DNA from 2 places in the Paenarthrobacter sp. 4246 genome. Region 2 is predicted to be linked to the other one. Evidence: predicted binding sites of a transcription regulator. Region 2 holds the regulator's gene; the other holds the start of a gene.

Region 1 (7,165 bases), on a different contig from region 2:
AGACCCTCAGGAACCTCGTCCGAGGTCAGGGCAAAGGATCGGTGGTCAGCCCATTCGCCGTTGATGTGCAGGTACCGTTCCCGATACCCCTCATCACGGAATCCAAGCTTCTCCACCACCCTCAGGCTGGGCGTGTTTTCGGGCCTGATGTTGATTTCCATGCGGTGAAGGCCCAACACCTGGAAACAATGGTCCGTTGCCATGGCCACCGCCGTCGGAGCAATACCGTGACCGGCCCGTTCCTTATCGACCCAGTACCCCAGCGTGGCCATCATGGCCGATCCCCAAATGATGGAAGACACCGTCAATTGCCCTACGATGAGCGGCTCCCGGAAACCGGGAGTCCGCTCGACAATGAGGAAAGGCAATGCCGTGGACTGGCGTGCTTGGTTGTTCAGCGAGGCCACCATCTGCCGATAACTGGGCAGGCGCCCACCCGGTGCCGGGTTGGACGCCTCCCAGGGAGCAAGCCATTCGCTGTTCCGCGAACGGACTTCAGACCACTCCCGCTTGTCGCGGTATCGGATAGGGCGAAGAAGCAGGTCTCCGCTTTCCAGCGTCACCGGCCAGATCGCAGAGCCGTACATCCTGAGGTTACTTGGGAAGCGAGGCAGTGAAGGTCGGCAGCCACTCACGCAGTTCCGGACCAAGGTCCTCGCGTTCGCAGGCCAACTCGATGCAGGCCTTGAGGTAGCTGAGTTTGTCACCGGTGTCGTAGCGACGGCCCCGGAAAACAACGCCGTACACCCCGTAGCCTTCACCTTCGCCGGCTGCCAGTACCTCGAGGGCGTCAGTCAGCTGGATCTCGCCACCACGGCCCGGCTCAGTCTTTTCAAGGACATCGAACACTGCCGGATGCAGCACGTAGCGGCCGATCACGGCAAGGTTGGACGGCGCTTCTTCCGGAGAAGGCTTTTCCACGAGCTGCTTGATGCGGACGTAGCCGTCTTCACCGATCTCCTCGACGTCGGCGCAACCGTAGGCGCTGATCTTGGAGGGCTCCACCTCGATCAGGGCAACCACGGAACCGCCGGTCTTTTGCTGGACGGCGATCATGTCGCTCAGGAGGTCATCACGGGCGTCGATCAGGTCATCGCCGAGGAGGACGGCAAAAGGCTCGTGTCCGACGTGCTGCTTTGCACGAAGGACAGCGTGGCCCAGGCCGTTGGGGTCGCCTTGGCGGACGTAGTGGATGTCACCGAGGTTGGTGGCGGATTGGATGGCCTCAAGCTTGGCGGTATCGCCCTTTTCGGCCAGCGTCGCTTCCAGCGCCGGCACACGGTCGAAATGATCCTCCAAGGCGCGCTTGCTGCGCCCCGTGATCATCAGGACGTCGTGCAGGCCAACCTTGACCGCTTCTTCGACGACGTACTGGATGGCTGGCTTGTCAACCACGGGCAGCATTTCCTTCGGCATCGCCTTTGTTGCAGGCAGGAAACGGGTACCAAGACCCGCTGCGGGGATGACGGCCTTACGGACAGCATTGTTATCGAGAGTCACCGGACTAATGTAACGGAAGGAATACATCATCGGCTAAACCCTCGCCGCGCCGGGCCAACATTTCTGTGGACTGGACGGCAGCTTTTGTCGCCGCACCGGCATCAGACGAACCTCACGATCGGACACCCATGGCATCGAAGGAAGACATCCGCAGCAGCCGCCGCCTCCAAAGGCGCGCCCTCTCCCCCGAGCAAATCGCTGCTTCCGGCGCGTCGATCGCGCAGCATGGAACGGGATGGGCGGCCGCAGCATCCTCCGGCACGGCGGCCACTTTTGCCGTCTATGTAGGTGTCGCGTTTGAGCCACCCACCATGCCGCTCATCCATTCCTTGCACGAGGCCGGACACAGGATCCTCCTTCCCGTGTGCGAACCCGGCCGGCAGCTGAGCTGGGTCTATTGGACCCCGGCCACAGTTTTCGTCCGCTCCTCCTACGCCCCTATCGACGAACCCGAGGGCAAACGCCTGGAAAGCCAGGTGGTGGCCGGCGCTGCGGGGATCTTCATGCCCGCCACAGCAGTGGACAGGGATGGCAACCGGATCGGCCAGGGCGGCGGCTATTACGACCGGCTCCTCCATGCGCTCGACGATTCCGGCCAGCGGCCGCCCACCATTGCGGTGGTGTACGACGCCGACCTGTTGCCTTCAGGTTCAATTCCCGCCGAAGCATTCGACCGCCCCGTGCGGGAGGTGCTGACTCCCTCCGGCGTGGTCCGCCTTGGCAGCACGGAAGGTCCCAACGGCACTCCGGGCACGGGCGGCCTTACGCATACCGCCTGATGGCCTCGGAATGCCTGGTGAGGTCCGGCACATCCACTGGCGCATGTACTGCAGACCGATGATAGAATTGGCACTCAGGCCCTGCGACTGCTAATGCGAAGCGAAATCTCCGCCGTTGCTGCACAGGACCTGACCTTTGTCCTGAAGGAGGAACTCAGTGCCCACATACGCATACGCCTGCAAAGACTGTGACCATGCCTTTGACATCGTCCAGTCCTTCTCTGACAGCTCCCTGACGGAGTGCCCCGAGTGCAAGGGCGCCCTTCGCAAGAAGTTCAACAGCGTCGGCGTCGTCTTCAAGGGCTCTGGTTTCTACCGGACTGATTCCCGTGATGCCAAGGGCAGCACTGTTTCAGCTGCACCTGCCGCCGCGTCGTCTGCTCCAGCACCCGCCCCGGCACCGGCAGCTGCAGCCAGCTAACTTCACCCCTTTTCCACATAGCGCATCAGGCCCCTGTATTGAGGCCCGCACGGCTGGTTAACGTGGCGGCATGCCACAACAGTCTCGAAGCGCCCTCCTTGCCCGCGCCCGGCGTTCAGCGTCGCCTGCCGGCCCCTGGCCCCCGGTTCCGTCTGGTGCGGGAGGGCGGTCGCCCCGACGGCGCAGCAATGCCGCAAGCTTTCACCGGCCGTTGGATCATTCTGCCTCCCAAGCCAGAAGGCGAAGGATCGGCTCCTGGATCGCCCGGAACCGCCGTCTCACTGTAGCCCTCCTGCTGTGCCTGGCCGCCGGCATTGCCGTCCACCAGCTGACTCCGGCTTCGGAGCTGCGGATCAGCGTCATGGTGGCCGCCCGTGACCTCCCCACGGGAACCACTCTCACAGAAGCCGATTTCACCCGGGTGGGAGTGCCCCAGGACCTCGCCGTCACCGGAGCCCTCTCAGATGGCGGGGACCTCACAGGCAGACAGTTGGCCGCTCCCTTGAGCCGGGGGCAGATCCCCACTGAGTCCAGCCTCCTGGGTCCCGGGCTTCTCACTGGATCACCCGTGGGCACCGCAGCCGTTCCCCTGCGGATGGCCGACCCGTCGTCCATCCAGCTCCTCTCCCCCGGCCAGTTGGTCACGGTGGTCCTCACGGCAGCCGGATCCTATGACGAATCCAGGGAAACACAAGTACTCGCCGGTCCCGTCCCCGTGCTCTGGACCTCAGCCCACGGGGGCAAGGCAGGCGAATGGCTGGGCACCAGCGACACCGAAGGCTTGGTGGTGGTTGCTGCGGATCCACAGCAAGCAGAAAAGCTTGCCGGCGCATCAACGCACGGCAAGCTTTTCTTTGTTTTGGTCAACCCGTGATGGGTGGTTCAGATGGCGGTGGACGGTCAGCCCCAGTGCGGCGGCTTTTGTTCCTTAAGCCACTGCTCATGGTCGTAACCGGACTCATCGCCCCAGCGCCGGGGATCGTCTTCCGCTGCTTTGGTGGGCAGAATGCCACTCACGCCTGGTTTGGCTGCGGCGGCCGTGGCGTCCGCAGTTTCTTCAGTGGTGTCGGCGCCGGGCGCGGAGGATTCGGTGTCGGACCCGCCTTCAGGACCGGTTGCTTCTTCCATCAGTGGTACTTCTTTCCCGTTCTCTGCTTCGCTGTCTGCATCATCGGCAGCGTCGTCAATCTGGTCTGGTGCCTGCTGTGCCGGACTTGGAGCGAATGTTTGCTGCCCCTTGTCCACACTCAATTGTTCAACGTCCATGTCCAGGAAGCCATGCTCAGGCGACGTCGACCGCGGAATGTGATTCTCCAGCCCAAGGTAGGAGCCGATGCGATCCGCGCAGGACGAAGGATCAGTGAAGACCTCAATGGTCCACAGGGACATGTAGCGCCATCCCATGCGCTCCAGCAGCTGCGGACGCAGCCGGCTGCGTTCCCGGACGCTCATCCGCCGGTAGCGTTCAGTGCCATCGGATTCGATCGCGACAGGTGTGGGGATTTCTGCTCCCTCCCGGCCGATCGTGTGGACGGGATCCGCCGCAGCTGCGATGTCCAGAACGCCATCGTAGAGATGCCAGACCCGGGCTCCCCGGGCCCGCAGGCGTTCTCCAAGGTCAGCAACCAAGGGATCCTCACCGAGCGCCTGCTCACTGGCAACAGCACGGGACGCGGGTGTACCGAGGTTGCTGTTTCCCGAGAGTTCCCGGTCCAGCAGCTCGTAGAAGTCCACTGCACCATGAGCCAGCCGATCGAGGTCAAGGTCCTCGGGACGGAAGCAGCTCAGGACGTGCATGGAACGCCGCGCGCGGGTCATGGCCAAAGCGAAACGGTTCCGGCCACCCTCAGCGGACAGCGGACCGAACGAATGGAGTGCCCGGCCATGTGGTGTGCGGCCGTAGCCCAGCGAGAAGATCACGTGATCACGTACCAGGCCTTGGGCCCGCTCCAGATCCACCACACGGAAGGACTCGGGACCGGCGCCAAAGAACGTGGACAGCAGGGGGTGGTTGGGCAGTTGAAGCCTGATGGCCTCGCCGATGCGGGCAGCATGGCGCAAGCTGGCCGTTACCACCGCCAGGGACGTGCGGGGACGCAGCCTTGCGTGTTCGAACACAAGGTCCACCACGCGATTGACCTCGGCAGTGACGGACTCCACGCCCTCATGGTCAGCACCCGGAAGCCCGGTGCCATCGGGGATGTACTCCACCAGGATGGACCGGTCCAGTCCCGTGACAGAGTTGCCGTCAGGCAGGCGGCGCAGGCCGCCGTCGTAGTAATTCTTGCTTAGCTGAAGGATCAAATCCTCGTCAACGGCGCGGTAGACCCAATTCAGTTGCCAGGTCGGAAGGACCCTCGCCAGCGCTTTGAAGGCGCTGTCCACATTCTCGTGGCTGGCAACACCGGCTACTGGCGGTTCCACAGCAACGCTGAAGGTCCGAGCATGGGCAATCTTCGCATCACCGAAGGCCACCACCTGCTTCGCCCGGGCGATGGCAGGAAGTACGGCCTGCAGCGAAGTGGATTCGGCGTCTATGACCACCACGGCGTCAAACTTTTGCTCGGCTGGAAGAACACCGGTCAAGAGGTAGGGGCTGACCGACCAAACGGGCACCAGCAATGGCACGAGCTCCGGCGCCTGGGCGCTCAGCGCCGGCAAAGTAACCCGGCCGTCCTTCAGCAAGGCCCGCAGCAGTTCCGCCTGCCTGGGGTGCTCAAGCAGGCCCTGGCGCCATTTCTGTGCCAACTGCCACCGGAGACGTGCGGCACCGCTGGCGATGTGGGCCTGGTCTGCAAGCCGGTACTCGGCTTCCAGGCGGCGCAGCGAATCGCCATCGGACATCGCCAAGTAGTCGTCGCCGCTGATCATGGCTTCCAAAGCGGATTGCCACCAGGCCAGATCCAATTCGGCGGCCACGGAGCCGGCAGGAACTTCGCGGGCAGCGAGATCCGACAGCAATTCACCGAGGCCGTGCTCGCGCATTTCCTCTATCAGGAGAGTCCGCTCGGGAAGTGTCTCCAGTGTTGCCGTGTCAGCAACAAGCCGTTCCAGGCGCTCCATCAGTTCCAAGTACGGTGTCCCATGCAGGGAGCCACCAACACTGGTGTGCTTGAGGGCAGCACCAAGGCGGTGCAGTTCGCCATCCAACTCCCGGTACAGCGCACCAAGATCGGCGAGCCCGGAAGGCACCGCCGGGTGCCGCTGGGTGGTGGCGTATCCGGCCCACAGCGCCCGCTGCTCCTGGACCAGGACAAGGGAGCTGTGGAGGTCGGCGATGTGCACTCCGGGCCGTACATATTCCTTGGCTACCCGGCGCAGGCGGGAACGCTGCATGGAAGGCATTTCCAAGTTGCGCTCACGGCGCCAGGCGGAGCTGGCGGTGGCGGAAATGAGGTCGTGCACCGGCCGGTCAAAAATGTCCGGGGTGAACTTATCCAGGCTCTCCCGGACGGCAATGAGCAGTTCGAGCTGTGCGCCCCACTCGGTGAAGGTATCGCCCAGCCGGATTTCAGCGTGATCGGACACCTGCTTCATCCGGTCCCGCAGGACGGGAAGCTTCTCCTCGGCCAGACGGGCGAGGTGTTGGGCTTCCTCGGTCTCCTTGCGCGTCACCAGTCGCGCTCCATACCAAGGGCTGGAGGTGGACGCCTTGCTGAAGCTGCCAAGCTCCGCAGCCCGGCGCAGGCGGCCGGCCAGTTCCTCCCGGTCCTTGATGTTGTCCAGGACGCTGCGCTTCAGACGGACCGTGGTGGAAGGCGCGGGGTGGATGGACGTCAGCTCCGCCAGCGACTGCATGGCCTGGTACGGAGAGCAACCCCACCGTTCACGGACATTGTGCAGCGAGGCTACATGGTCCATCAGGGCGTGGCGGTGTCCGGTGAGCGTTTGGTGCAAGTTGCCCAGTTGAGGCTCAAGCGCTTTTTCGTTGCGCATGATGGCGCGGACCAGCTGGCCTTTGAGCTGCTGCGGCGTGGTCCCGTTACCCGGGCGGAACAGCATGGAGTCGAGGCCGAGCGATTCCAGGTGGGCGGAAAGTCCTGCCAGGCTGGACTGCCTGTCACCAACCACCAGCACGGATTTGCCTTCGCTGACCAGCGCACCGATCGCGTTGATGGCCGTTTGCGTCTGCCCGCTTCCCGGCGGGGTGCTCACAACAAGGGAATCTCCGGCCCGGACGGCATCCACCACGTACTGCTGGTCCGTGTCGGCGTCCAGCAGGAGGAGCTCATCTGCTGGATCACGAAGGTCAAGGCTCGGGAACCGGCCCGCCTTGATGGGCTCAGGCTCAATGTCACCACCGTTTGCCGCGACAGCAAGCGCGGCCACGGTGGGGTTGTTCATGTTGATCCAAGGATCATCCAGGTTTCCCGAAAGGTCAGCCAGGGTGGTGACCAGCAAGTTGAAGTCCACCTCGGCGCCGTGAATCGGCTGGACGAGTGTGGCCAGGCGGTCAAGCACCGGC
Region 2 (7,165 bases):
TGGTGGATGCAGCCCAGGGCATCGAGGCCCAAACCCTTGCCAACCTGTATCTGGCAATGGAGAACAACCTCACCATCATTCCTGTGCTGAACAAGATCGATCTTCCGGCTGCCCAGCCTGAGAAGTACGCGGCAGAGCTTGCCAACCTCATCGGCGGTGACCCCGAGGACGTCCTCAAGGTCTCCGGCAAAACGGGCGTGGGTGTTGAGGCGCTGTTGGACAAAATTGTCCGCGATCTTCCTGCACCCGTTGGCGATCCCAATGCGCCGGCCCGCGCCATGATTTTCGACTCCGTCTATGACACGTACCGCGGCGTAGTTACTTACGTCCGTGTGGTGGACGGCATGCTCCACCCCCGCGAACGCATTCAGATGATGTCCACGCGGGCTACGCACGAGCTCCTGGAGATTGGTGTCAGCTCGCCGGAGCCCACGCCATCCAAGGGCCTGGGCGTCGGCGAGGTGGGATACCTGATCACCGGCGTGAAGGACGTCCGTCAGTCGAAGGTTGGCGATACCGTCACCAACCTGGCCAAGCCTGCCTCGGAGTCGCTCAGCGGCTACGCCGACGCCAAGCCGATGGTCTTCTCTGGTCTCTACCCGCTGGACGGAACGGACTACCCTGTCCTCCGCGACGCCCTCGAAAAGCTGATGCTTAACGACGCCGCACTGGTTTACGAGCCCGAGACGTCCGCGGCACTGGGCTTCGGTTTCCGCGTTGGGTTCCTCGGTTTGCTGCACCTGGAAATAACCCGTGAGCGCCTTGAACGTGAGTACAACCTGGACCTCATCTCCACGGCTCCCAACGTGGAATACGAGGTGACACTGGAGGACAAGAAGGTCATCCACGTCACCAACCCCAGCGAGTACCCCACGGGCAAGATCTCCGAGGTCCGCGAGCCGATGGTTTCCGCCACCATCCTGGCTCCCAACGAGTTTGTTGGTTCCATCATGGAACTCTGCCAGAGCCGCCGCGGCCAAATGCGCGGCATGGATTACCTCTCCGAGGACCGTGTGGAACTCCGCTACTGGATTCCGCTGGCCGAGATCGTGTTCGACTTCTTCGACCTCCTGAAGTCCAAAACCCGTGGCTACGCGTCGCTGGATTGGAAAGCCGACGGCGAACAGGTTGCGGACCTCGTCAAGGTGGACATCCTGCTGCAGGGTGAACAAGTGGATGCCTTCAGTGCCATCACCCACCGCGACAAGGCCTATGCCTACGGTGTCATGATGACCGGCAAGCTCCGTGAGCTCATCCCGAGGCAGCAGTTCGAGGTGCCCATCCAGGCAGCCATCGGATCGCGCATCATTGCCCGCGAGAGCATCCGGGCCATCCGCAAGGACGTTCTTGCCAAGTGCTACGGCGGTGACATCACACGCAAGCGCAAACTGCTGGAAAAGCAGAAGGAAGGCAAGAAGCGCATGAAGATGGTGGGTCGCGTGGAGGTTCCCCAGGAAGCATTCATCGCAGCCCTGACCACCGACGAGTCCAAGGACAAGGCCAAGAAGTAGATGCCCAGCGTCCTACCTTTGGGCGATCCGGCACCTGCGGACGGAGTACTTCCCCCGCAGGTGCTGGATGGCGTGGAGCACCGCAACTTCGGGCTCTACGTCCATATCCCTTTTTGCGCCGTTCGCTGCGGCTACTGTGACTTCAATACCTATACGGCCACCGAGCTTGGCGGCGGGGCCTCCCAGGACGCCTACGCCACAACCGCGGTGTCCGAACTCGACTTCGCGGCTCTGGCACTGGATGCCTCAGGGCTGCCCCGGCGGCGGCTGAGTACAGTCTTCTTTGGAGGCGGTACGCCCACGCTCCTCCCCGCGGAAGACCTGGCACGAATCCTGCGGGCCGCCGTCGACCATTGGGGGCTTGAGCCCGGTGCCGAGGTAACCACCGAAGCCAATCCGGATTCCGTAACCCCTGAGTCCCTGAAGGTGCTGGCCGATGCCGGATTCACCAGGGTCTCGTTTGGCATGCAGTCAGCTGTGCCCCACGTGTTGAAGGTCCTTGACCGGACCCATACCCCCAGTCGCGTGCCGCTCGTGGTCCAGTGGGCCCGTGAGGCCGGACTCGCGGTGAGCCTGGACCTTATTTACGGTACGCCGGGGGAGTCCATGGCGGACTGGCGGTTGTCCCTTGAGACGGCATTGTCCTACGAGCCTGACCACATCAGCGCCTACGCATTGATCGTGGAGGATGGCACAAAGTTGGCGGCCCAGATCCGCCGCGGCGAAGTGCCCGGAATTGACGACGACGATCATGCGGCCAAATACGAATTGGCTGATTCGTTGATCTCTGCCGCTGGTTTGAACTGGTACGAGGTCAGCAACTGGTCCCGCACACCCGATCAAGCGTGCCGGCACAATCTGGCCTACTGGCGCGGCGACGACTGGTGGGGCATCGGCCCCGGTGCGCACTCCCACGTAGGGGGTGTCCGGTGGTGGAACGTTAAGCACCCCACAGCATACGCAGGTCGCTTGGGTGCGGGAAGCTCACCGGCGGCAGGCCGGGAAACCCTCGACGCCGAAACCCGGGAAGTCGAACGCATCATGCTGGAAGCACGACTCGGTACGGGGCTTGAAGTGGATGCCTTGGACGCGGTCGGCCGCCATGCAATGGCAGGGCTGATCGCCGACGAACTGGTTGATCCTGTGCAAGCGTTCAAAGGCCGGTTGACCCTTACGCTGAAGGGCCGGCTGCTGGCTGACGCCGTAGTCCGGAAAATTCTTCCCGACTAATTCCCAGCCCGGTTGATGGCTGGGGGAGGGTTACTTGATCCAGCGCAGGTTGAGCTTGTAGCGGTGCGGCTGGCCGTGGTTGACACGGATTCCGGCCGAGACGGAGAAGCAGGTCAGGGCTACCCAGATGCCAGTGGCGATCACGGCAAAGATGTTGCCTACTACTGGCAACAGCACCAGGATGTTGGCCAGAACGGCAGCGATGGTGGGAGGCAGCGTGAAGTTCAACGCTTCCTTGGATTCCTGTGCCGTGAACGGTCCGCGGTCACGGAAGATCAAGTAGATCAGGAGAGATGGCAGGCATCCGAGAATGCCGCCAAAGTGTGCCAAGGTAGCCCACTGCCTGTCCTCGCTGGCGGTCAGTGGCAGCGCATTTGCAGGCGCGCCATGGTACTGGGGCTGGCCTGCGGCGCTGCCCGGTTCTTCAGGAGCGTTCTCTGCCACGGTGTGTTCCCTTTGCTGTAAAGATGGTGCGGTGTTGCTGTCCCAGAATACCGGCCCCGGCAGGCTTCCCGGGACAAGCGCCACGATGACACGTCAGTTGCTGCTGCTTTGGGGCCAAAGGTCAGGGAACTGTGAGGAAATCGATGACTTCCTCCACGCGGCCCAGCAGCGAGGCCTCGAGGTCTGCGTAGCTGCGAACCGCTCCAAGAAGACGCTGCCAGCCCAGTCCTATATCCTCAGCGGTCTCGTGAGGCCACCCGAAGGCGGTGAGGATCCCGGTCTTCCAGTCGGTGCCGCGGGGTACGGACGGCCAAGCCTCAATTCCCAGAACTTTGGGCCTGATGGCCTGCCAGACATCGATGTAGGGGTGGCCGACAATCAGGACGTTTCCCGCGGCGCCAGGCACAGTCATGGCTTCAGCTGCGATGCGCGACTCTTTGGAGCCGGCCACGAGGTGGTCCACCAGGATGCCGAGGCGCCGGCCGGGACCGGGGTTGAAGGCGGAGATTGCCGACTTGAGGTCATCGACTCCATGCAGGGGCTCCACCACAATGCCCTCGACGCGGAGATCGTCGCCCCAGACCTTTTCGACGAGTTCGGCGTCGTGTTTTCCTTCCACCCAAATGCGGCTGGCTTTGGCCACCTGGGCGCGTTGTCCTTCAACCTTCACCGAACCCGACGCTGTGCGCCCGGCCTGAACGGCCGGCGTCGATTGTCGGGGAGCCGGGGGCATCAAGCGGATGGGCTGCCCCTCGAGCAGGAAGCCAAATCCGAGTTGAAACGACTTCGTCTTCCCCCGCCTGTCCTCCAGGGACACGATGTGCATGCCACCGGTTTTCTCAACCCGGGTGACTTCGCCCACCCAGCCAGATTGGACATCTTCGAGGATCATCCCCCGTTGGACGGCAACCTCCGGTAGTTGCCGTTTGGCAGGAGCTGACAGATCCTGCGGACCCCACGTGTCGAAAGCCAAGGAGTTCCTACCTTTTGTGCTGGGTTGGGAAAGGAAAGTTCAATGCTAGCAACGGGTTGGCTCATACTAGACTGGTTAGCACTTGGGCATGTTGAGTGCTAAGCGGACCCGGTCCCGGAGACCACGGCAGTCGTCAGGAGGTGGAGCAATGAGTGAGCCACGCAAGTTGGAAGTGCTGCGTGCCATCGTTGAAGATTACGTGCATTCACGCGAGCCTGTCGGTTCGAAGGCCCTTGTTGAACGGCACCATCTCGGTGTTTCAAGCGCCACCATCCGTAACGACATGGCCGTTCTGGAAGAGGAAGGCCTCATTGCAGCGCCCCACACCAGTGCCGGCCGCATTCCCACCGACAAGGGCTACCGCCTGTTCGTCGACCGCATCTCCCAGGTCAAGCCCCTTTCGGCCGCCGAGCGGCGGGCCATCCATTCGTTGCTTGAAGGCCCTGATGAGGTAGACGACATTCTGGAGCGCACCGTAAGGCTCCTGTCGCAACTGACCAACCAGGTCGCCGTCGTGCAGTATCCGCACTCCAACCGCGCCCTGGTACGGCATGTTGAGTTCGTCCTGTTGGCGCCTCAACAGGTGTTGGTGGTGCTGATTGCCGATACCGGCAGCGTCGGCCAGAAGGTCATCGACGCTGGTTCGAACGTGGGCGACGACGCTTTGATGCAATTGAGGTCCCGGTTCCTGAGCAGCATCGCAGGGACGCAACTGGCCCTGTTGCCGCAGGTGCTTCCGTCGGTGATTGCCCTGTGTCCGCCGGAGCTTCGGGGACTGGCCCAAACCTTGGCCAACGGACTGCAGGCCTTGAGCGACAACAGCCGCGAAGAACGCATCCTGATGGCGGGTACTGCCAACCTCGCCAGATCCAACGTGGACTTCCCCTTGAGCATCGGTCCGGTGCTGGAAGCCCTTGAGGAACAAGTTGTCATGCTCCGGTTGTTGTCAGACATGGGGGACGACCCCCGAGGCGTCACCGTGAGCATCGGCCGGGAAAATCCCTATGACGGATTGGCCGAAGCTTCCGTCGTAGCCACCGGCTACGGCTCCGGCGCCAAGGTAGGGATCCTGGGGCCAACCCGCATGGATTATCCAACTACCATGGCCGCCGTCCGGGCCGTGGCCCGTTACCTTTCACGCATTCTCGGCGGCTGAACGCCGGCCCGAAGAAACATCCGCAGTACAACAAGGAAGAGATACCGACTTTGAGCAGCCACTATGACGTTTTGGGAGTCTCGCCGGAAGCCACCGGGGAAGAGATCAAAAAGGCGTACCGCAAGTTGGCGCGGAAACTCCACCCGGACGTAAACCCAGGGGAGGACGTCGCGGAGCAGTTTAAAGCCGTGACCCATGCTTATGAGGTGCTGTCCGATCCCCAGAAGCGCCGCGTCTACGATGCCACCGGCAACGAGAATGGAACGGACAACGGGTTTGGCGGTGGATATTCCGGCCAGGGCTTTGCGTTCCAGGACATCTTCGACACCTTCTTTGGTGGTGGGGGTGGTCATGGCGGCCCGGCCTCCCGTGTCCGACGCGGCCAGGACGCGCTCATCAGTGTCCGCATTGACCTGAAGGACGCCGTTTTCGGTGTCAACAAGAAGCTCGAAGTGGATACCGCCGTGACCTGCCCCACCTGTGACGGCAGCTGCTGCCGCCCGGGCACCCACCCGGAACGTTGTGACATCTGTGGCGGCAGCGGCCAGGTCCAGCGCGCTGTACGGTCCATTCTTGGCCAAGTCATGACCGCTGCCCCTTGCGGTTCCTGTGAGGGCTTCGGCACGGTCATCAAGGACCCCTGCAATGAGTGCAACGGCCAAGGCCGCATCCGCAGCCGCCGTTCCCTGACCATCAAGGTTCCTGCCGGTGTTGCCACCGGTACGCGCATCCAGTTGTCCGGTCAGGGCGAAGCAGGCCCAGCAGGAGGCCCGTCCGGCGACCTCTACGTGGAGATCCGTGTCAACAACGATTCCATGTTCATGCGCGAAGGCGACGACCTCCACGCCACCCTCAGCGTGCCCATGACAGCCGCGGCGCTGGGTACGGAGCTGCAGCTGGATACTTTCGACGGCGCACAGGACATTGATGTGAAGGCCGGAACCCAGTCAGGCGAGATCATCACCCTTCGGGGGCTGGGCGTCACGCACCTGCGTGGTTATGGCCGTGGGGACCTCAAGGTACACCTCCACGTTGAAACGCCAAGCAAGCTGGATCCTGCGCAGGAGGAATTGCTGCAGCAGCTCGCCAAGCTTCGCGGGGAGCAGTTCACCGAAGGAAAGCTCGTGGCCAGCGGCGGAATGTTCGCCAAGCTTCGGGACAAGCTCGGTAACCTGTAGCGGTGAGCAACCCCGTTTTCTTCACCTCGACCGGCAGCCTTAGCGATGTCAGCCCCGGCGCCAGGTTCGTGCTGGAAGGTTCAGAAGCGCGGCACGCGGTTACGGTCAAGCGGCTTGAGGTGGGAGAGCCCGTTGACATAGCCGATGGTGCCGGCGCGCGGTTGACTGGCACGGTCGCAGAAGCCGGGCCCGCCAGCCTCACCGTCATCGCCTCCGACGTGGTCTTGGAAGAGCAGCCGGACGTCCGGCTGGTGCTGGTCCAGGCCTTGGCTAAAGGTGATCGCGACGAACTTGCCATCGAGACGGCCACGGAACTCGGAATCGACGCTGTGCTTCCGTGGCAGTCGGAGCGTTCGATTGTCCGCTGGAAGGGCGATCGCGCCGCAAAGGCCCATGCGAAGTGGGAGTCAGTGGTTACCGCTGCCGCCAAGCAGGCCCGGCGGGCATGGATCCCCGAGGTGCGGACTATGGTGGACACCGGGTCCCTCGCGAAAGCCGTTGCCCAGGCTGACCTTGCCATCATCCTGCATGAAGACGCCAAGTATCCTTTGCGGACCGTCCTTGAAGAGGTGGCGGCAACCAATTCCACCGCACCCCGCGAGGTGCTGCTGATTGTGGGGCCCGAGGGCGGGATCTCCCCCCGCGAGGTAACGCGGCTCAGTGATGCCGGCGC

Evidence for each region. Region 2 encodes HrcA, which represses chaperone genes, less so after heat shock. Its sites were predicted from a motif close to TTNGCACTCGNNNNNNNCGAGTGCNAA; they were not measured.
Region 1: the regulator HrcA is predicted to act here: its motif matches at 2,347-2,373, upstream of ABIE35_RS00250 (FmdB family zinc ribbon protein).

Annotation. Positions count from the first base shown of each region.
Region 1 is NZ_JBEPOP010000001.1:46,652-53,816, forward strand. Features, by position in the region: gene ABIE35_RS00235 (GNAT family N-acetyltransferase) at 1-587, opposite strand, end outside; gene galU (UTP--glucose-1-phosphate uridylyltransferase GalU) at 595-1,530, opposite strand; gene ABIE35_RS00245 (5-formyltetrahydrofolate cyclo-ligase) at 1,629-2,279, shown strand; gene ABIE35_RS00250 (FmdB family zinc ribbon protein) at 2,437-2,700, shown strand; gene cpaB (Flp pilus assembly protein CpaB) at 2,771-3,574, shown strand; gene ABIE35_RS00260 (AAA family ATPase) at 3,601-7,165, opposite strand, start outside.
Region 2 is NZ_JBEPOP010000003.1:190,350-197,514, forward strand. Features, by position in the region: gene lepA (translation elongation factor 4) at 1-1,511, shown strand, start outside; gene hemW (radical SAM family heme chaperone HemW) at 1,512-2,741, shown strand; gene ABIE35_RS06255 (DUF4870 domain-containing protein) at 2,772-3,185, opposite strand; gene ABIE35_RS06260 (DUF3097 domain-containing protein) at 3,307-4,158, opposite strand; gene hrcA (heat-inducible transcriptional repressor HrcA) at 4,307-5,314, shown strand; gene dnaJ (molecular chaperone DnaJ) at 5,365-6,492, shown strand; gene ABIE35_RS06275 (16S rRNA (uracil(1498)-N(3))-methyltransferase) at 6,495-7,165, shown strand, end outside.